One region of the Paenarthrobacter sp. TAF1 genome, then DNA from elsewhere that is predicted to be linked to it. Evidence: predicted binding sites of a transcription regulator. Region 1 holds the regulator's gene; the other holds the start of a gene.

What was found. Region 1 encodes LexA, which represses DNA repair genes until DNA is damaged. Its sites were predicted from a motif close to TCGAACANNTGTTCGA; they were not measured.
Region 2: a site for LexA is predicted at 1,548-1,563, ahead of AB4Y81_RS08965 (Y-family DNA polymerase). Genes of this name have one in related genera too.

The regions. Positions count from the first base shown of each region.
Region 1 is NZ_JBFRDO010000011.1:46,619-50,029, forward strand. Features, by position in the region: gene AB4Y81_RS14505 (histidinol-phosphate transaminase) at 1-24, opposite strand, end outside; gene AB4Y81_RS14510 (LysM peptidoglycan-binding domain-containing protein) at 104-463, opposite strand; gene lexA (transcriptional repressor LexA) at 811-1,554, shown strand; gene AB4Y81_RS14520 (ATP-dependent DNA helicase) at 1,594-3,411, opposite strand, start outside.
Region 2 is NZ_JBFRDO010000005.1:167,209-170,619, reverse strand. Features, by position in the region: gene AB4Y81_RS08975 (sugar porter family MFS transporter) at 1-607, shown strand, start outside; gene AB4Y81_RS08970 (hypothetical protein) at 758-1,468, shown strand; gene AB4Y81_RS08965 (Y-family DNA polymerase) at 1,626-2,924, shown strand; gene AB4Y81_RS08960 (uroporphyrinogen-III synthase) at 2,938-3,411, opposite strand, start outside.

The sequences.
Region 1 (3,411 bases):
AAGTCGCTCAAGCTGCTCACTCACTGGAACAGTTTAAGGGGCTGGCGGGACTGCGGAGTAACTATGACGTCGCGGCGCGGGATCCGGCTACCGGCTAACAGCCTTAGTGGGCCGGGACGAACAGCTGCTGCCCCGGAAGGATGCGCCCGCCGCGGAGGTCGTTCAACTGGATGATTTCAGCAATGACATCACGCGGGTCCCGCTCCGGAGCCGCCGCGCCGGCAATGCCCCACAGGGACTGACCGGGCTGGACTGTCACAGAGACTGCAACCGGCGGCTGCAGCTCGGCCTGGGAATCGGAAGCCTTGGCAGGGGAAGTGATGAACCCGGCAAGGCTGAGCAAAACAGCCGCCAGCAGCATGGCCGGGATGAAGAAGAACACCACCCGGCCACGGCGGGTCAGGCGCAGGCGGGCGGGTGCCTGCGTGGTGCGGAAATCAGCGAACGAAGTTATTGCGGACATGAGCTGAGCCCTTCTGAGCTATTGCCTTGCTCCGGAGCTTCCGGAGCAAGGCTGCCAATTCTTTGTGTGCTCCTCCCGACTGCGGCCGGTATTCGAACAGTTCGTTCGAACATCCAGTTTCAGCGCGAGGTTTATAGAACACATGTTCGAACCTTGCTATGACATTTTTAGCACTTATCAACGAACGGTGTCGAGACTCGCTAGAACAAATGTTTGATAAACGCCTGTGCCTGCCCTACGTTTGAGTGAAGGAACAGCACTGTTTCATTGGAACAGGAGGGTCTGACATTTTTTCAGTCCCTGCATCCCCGGTTCGTTTCGGGGCGGAACGAAAGGCATTGGCGAACATGGCAGCGAAAGCCACAGGCGGCGGGGTACCCCTGCGGAGCCAACAGCCTCCCAAGACTCCCAAGAGCCTGACCGTGCGCCAGAAAAAGATCCTGGAAACCATCCAGCGGTCAGTCAACGACAACGGCTATCCGCCCAGCATGCGCGAAATCGGGGACACCGTTGGACTGGCCAGCCTTTCCAGCGTTACCCACCAGTTGTCCCAGCTGGAAAAACTCGGCTACCTTCGCCGGGACCCCAAGCGTCCCCGCGCAATGGAAGTGCTGATGCCCTTGACCCTGGACGGCGGCCCCATCCCGGGCGTGGAGGCACCGGCAACGCTTCGGAGCACCGGCGGCCTGGCTGTGACAGAACTCACCAGCGCAAGCGACACCGCCATGGTTCCGCTGGTTGGCCGCATCGCGGCAGGCGGACCCATCCTGGCCGATCAGACAGTTGAGGACGTGCTCCCCCTGCCCCGGCAACTGGTGGGACACGGTGAGCTCTTCATGTTGAAAGTCGCTGGCGACTCCATGATTGATGCCGCGATCTGCGACGGCGACTGGGTCGTTGTCCGCCGCCAGAACGACGCCATCAACGGCGACATCGTGGCCGCTTTGCTGGACGACGAAGCCACTGTAAAGACGTTCCGACAGCGCGATGGCCATACCTGGCTGCTGCCCCAAAACACCCAGTACGAACCCATTCTCGGCGACCAGGCAACCATCATGGGCAAGGTCGTTTCGGTACTGAGGTCCCTCTAGCTTTTTCCGACCCGTAAGGGGCCCGGAGCTGACTGTCCTCTACGCCTTCCTGGCGGATCCCAAGCGCTCCAGGACACCACGAACCACGGTGCGGTCAGTGGTCGGCCAGAACGGCGGCAGGGCGGCCCGCAGGAACCCGCCGTAACGTTCTGTCGACAGGCGTGAATCAAGGACTGCCACTACGCCCTTGTCACCGGTGGACCGGATCAGGCGCCCTGCACCCTGCGCGAGCCGGATGGCTGCGTGGGTGGCGGAAACAGCCATGAACCCGTTCCCCCCGGACTGTGCCACGGCACGGGAACGGGCGGTCATCAGGGGATCGTCAGGACGCGGGAAGGGAATCCGGTCAATAACCACCAGGCGGCATGAGCCGCCGGGTACGTCCACCCCTTGCCACAGCGACATGGTTCCGAAGAGGCAAGTATCCGGCTCGTCGGCAAATTGCTTCACCAACGCAGCCATGGTCGATTCGCCTTGACAGAGGATATCCACGTCCAGGCGCAGCCGCATGGCGTCCGCAGCTTCCTCGGCGGCCCGCCGTGAGGAGAAAAGACACAGTGCTCCCCCGCCGGATGCCCGGATGAGGTCTTCCAATTCGTCCAAGGCCTCCGGTGACGTGCCCCGACCGGGTTTCGGAAGGTGCTTCGCCACGTACAGCACCCCCTGTTTGGGGTAATCAAAAGGAGATCCGACGTCGATTCCTGTCCAGCTGGGCGCGCCGTCGCCAATCAGGCCGAGGCCTCCGGCCGCGGGTTCAAAAGCCGAGCCGATGGCCAGCGTGGCCGAGGTCAGCACCACCGTGTGTCCGGCGAACAATCCCTCGCGCAACCTGCCTGCCACGCTCAGCGGCGCGATGTTGATGAGCGCAGGCGCGGTCTCGTCAGGTTGGGAGTATCCCTGCTGGGGATCAAAAGTGCTGTTACGGGAGAACCACACTACTTCGCGGTTCTCCTTGGCAGCGAGCATCCGTTCGCACAGCTCAAGGATGAGCATCAGCCGCGAACGTGCCAGCTGCCGTCCGCCGTCCGCGGCACTGGAGGAATCAGTCTTCGAATCGGACAGGGCCGCCCGTGTGGCGTCGCGCAGCTGGTCCAGGCAATCGAGTTGTTCGTCGTTGAGTCCGCTGGGAAGGAGCCCGTTGGGTACTCCCGCAATAGCCATGTCCAGCCTATCCGCGGCCGCATTCAGGGCGTCAACGGTGATGGCTGTGTGCTTGCGGGCGCTTGATGCCGCGGCGTGCACCATGGCTACAGAGAGTTGCCCTGACACTGCCCCTGTGACCCGGTCCTGTAGCTCGTGGGCCTCGTCCACCACCACGACGTCGTACTCGGGCAGCACCGCGAGGCCTTCGAACGCGCTGACGGCCAACATGGCGTGGTTGGTGACCACGACATCGGCTTCAGCTGCCCGGGCGCGTGCCAGCTCGCTGAAGCACTCCTCGGCAACCGGACATTTCTGGGCCCCAAGGCACTCCATGGACGTCACGGAGACCTGCCGCCAGGCACGGTCCGTGACCCCTGGCATGAGCTCGTCCCGGTCGCCGGTGGCCGTCGTTTCGGCCCACTCCCGGAGCCGGACAACCTCCTTGCCCAGCTGGGACGACGGGCCACCGACCGACGCCGCGAAGTGCGGCACGCTCGTGTCCTCGCCGAGGGAGAAAAGTTGTCCTTCGGAGGGCTCCTCACTCGGGAAGCCGCCCTCGAGCTTTTGCAGGCAGACGTAGTTTGCCCTGCCCTTCACGAGCGCGACATTGACCGGACGGTCCAGGGCAGGATTGATGGTCTCCAGCAAACGCGGAAGATCCCTGCCTACGATCTGGGTCTGCAAAGCCAAGGTGGCGGTGGACACGAGCGTCGG
Region 2 (3,411 bases), on a different contig from region 1:
CAACTCGATCATGTACTACGGTCAGTCGGTGCTGGTCGAGGCTGGATTCGACTCCAACGCAGCCCTGATCGCCAACATCGCTCCCGGCGTGATCGCGGTGGTCGGGGGCGTCATTGCCCTGACGTTGATGCAGCGCGTCAACCGCCGCACCACCCTGCTCCTGGGCTTCACCTTGACCACGGCATGCCACTTCCTGATCGGCATCGCCTCCGTCCTCCTTCCCGTAGGAAACGAGGCCCGTCCATTCGTGATCCTGTTCCTGGTGGTGGCGTTCGTCGGCTCGATGCAGACGTTCCTGAATATCGCCGTCTGGGTCATGCTGTCGGAGATCTTCCCGCTTCACGTCCGTGGTTTCGCCATCGGCCTGTCGGTATTCTGCCTGTGGATCGCCAACGCGCTGCTGGGCCTGTTCTTCCCGACCCTGGTGGCCGGCGTCGGGATCACCGGAACCTTTTTCCTGTTCGGCGGCGTGGGCATCGCGGCCCTCATCTTCATCTACACCCAGGTCCCTGAGACCCGTGGGCGCACCCTGGAAGCGCTTGAAGAGGACGTCACTACCGGGGCCATCTATCTGGTGCACAAGAAGGACGCCGCCGCCCGCGCGTAGCCGGGCTCATGGTGTGAATCTCATAGCGCGAATCATCCCGCTCTTCGGACTTTTCCGCAGTCCGGAGGGCGGGATGTTTCGTAACGTGCGCAATAAGGCCTGCGCAAACAGCCCCGGCTCCTCGTTGGCTCCGCTGGCCAAAGCTCCACGATGACGTCAAAAGCGTGGTTGGATGGCGGTGTGCAGAAACGGTTGCCGGGCGATGATCTAACGGTGACCCGGTTGGGCGCTTCACGGATGGGGGCGGAGGTTTCCGCGGAAACGGACTCGGCGCGATCTACCGCAGCGCGGCGGCGCCTCAAGTGGGGCATCGTGTTGGCCCTCGTCTCGGTGCTGCTGGGAGTAGCAGCCCAAGCTTCCGCAGCGTGGGTCAGTGATTCATGGCCTGAGGTTCTGGTCTACTTCGTCATGCCGGGGTGGGCGCTCATTCTCTGTTGTCACCTTCTGAGCGGGGCTGCCGCCTTGGCAGCGCTGGTTCTGCTGGTACCGGCGCTGGTCGCGCGGATTCCACGCGGCCGGATCCGTCGGCTGACTGCCGTTCTTGCAGTTCTGGCCAGTGCCACGGCGGCTCTGCCGTGGTCTATTTATGCTGCCGGCATGGGGCTAGCCGCCGCGGCGGCAACATACGCCCAAGTGACGGCAAGCAGCGGAGACAGTGTCGTCGTCGAACAATCAGGTTTCGATCCACAAACCTATTCCGTTTATTCACAAAAATCGTGGGGGCTCTGGCAACGAACTGTCCCGTGGCTGTCCGCCACAGAGGTCTTCGACCCCAAGGACTGCATACTGACGGGCGGAAGCAGCGATCTCGTGCTCCACTGCGGAGTCGATGACGTCATCGTGCCGCGCCTAGGGGACTAGCCAAGCCCTTTCCTCCTGCAGCGGGCTCAATTGGTCAGGGAAGTTTCGTTGTCGGTGGGTGGCGGTACAGTTGACTTATTCGAACATATCTTCGAATCAGCGGCGTGTCCTCCCATTTTCCGAGGTCGCGCATGTTAATGACCAATCGAGGAGGAGCATGTCCAGGCCGGCCCTTATGCACACGATGCAGGAGATCGCCCACGTGGACATCAATTGTTTCTATGCCTCAGCAGAACGGGCCTTCAATCCCGCGTTGGAGGGCAAACCCCTGATCGTGCTCTCCAACAATGACGGTTGCGCCGTGACGAGGTCGCCGGAGGCGAAGCAGCTTGGCATCGGGCTGGGCGACCCATGGTTCAAGCTGGCTCCACGGGCCAAGGAATGGGGGCTCATTGCGCTGTCCAGCAACTACGAACTATACGGAGACATCAGCTCGCGCGTCATGGAGCTATTGCGGCGCTACTCGGCGTGGCAAGAGGTCTATTCGATCGACGAAGCGTTCCTGGGCGTCAAGGGCCGGCCGGAGGAGTTGCTGCAGCTGGGGCGAACCATCAAGGATGCTTGCCGCAGGAACGTTGGAGTTCCGGTGTGCGTCGGAATCGCCCGCACCAAAACGCTTGCCAAGCTGGCCAACAAATGGGCCAAACACAATCCGGCTTTCAACGGCGTGTGCCGTTGGGATTCGGTTCCTGAAGCCCGGCGCGAAGCGCTCATGGCCCGGCTGTCCGTTATCGAGATCTGGGGCGTGGCTACCAGGCTCACCAAGCGGCTGAACGCGATGGGCATCTTTTCAATCCTGGACCTGGTTCGGGCAGATCCCGTGGCCCTCCGGGACAAGTTCTCCATCGTCATGATGCGCACCGTCCTGGAACTGCAGGGAACGCCGTGCATCCCCATGGAAGAGGAAAGGATCGGACGGGACCAGCTGATCTTCTCGCGTTCGTTCTCGACGCCGATTACGACGGCGGCCCAGCTGCGGCAGGTGCTCAGCGTCTACGGGCAGATGGCCAGCGCCAGGCTGGCCAAGCACGACCTCCAAGCCAAGCTGCTGACGGCGTTCGCAGCAACGTCGGTGTACAACCCGAACGACAAATCGTTTCCTGCTGTGAACGTCAAGCTGCCCATGCCCACCGCCGATCCCGTGCTGCTCACCAAGGCTGCGCACGCCCTGGTCCCCAAAATCCAGGAGGGCGTCAGGTACGCCAAGGCCGGAATCATGGTCACCGACCTCCGTCCCAGCGGCAACCAGAAGCCCTTGGAGATCTTCGAGAACCGCCACGAGGAACGGGATATCGGAAGCTTGCTGGAGGAGGTCAGCAAACGCTATGGCCGCGGCTCCATCGGATTGGGGCATGCCGGCATCAAGGGCGGCCCGGACTGGTCAATGAAGAGGGATATGCTCAGCCCCCGCTACACCACCAACTGGGATGAACTGCCCTTGGTGAAAGCGGCGTAGCAGGGCCGCAACCCTAGGCCCGCAGCCGATATCCGCGTTTGACCACTGTTTCCACGAGCTTGCCGTCCGGGAGCGCGGACCGAAGCCGGCTGACCGTCATGTCCAAGGCGTGCACGGAACCGCGCAGATCCAACAGGTCCGAGAGCGCCTCACGCGACAAGACCGCGCCGCCGGCGCCGAGCAACGCCCGCAACAGCAGGAGGGGAGCGGGGGCCAGCTCCACCACTTCGCCGTTGATCCGCAGGCACCGTCCGCGCAGCTCGATGGTGGCACTCTTCGTCTCCAGGCGGCGGACATGGTTCAAAGACAAGTGCTCGGTCACAAGCCGAATAAGCGCACCCATGCGGTAACGGTCGGGTATCAGGGGCGTCAGCCCGGCGTCGACCAGGGGCTGGGCAGTCACCGGCCCGACCGCGGCCACCGTCACCGGGCCCTTGAGCGCTTCAATGAGCTGTCGGTAGAGGCCCATCTCATGCGCCGTGCTCCA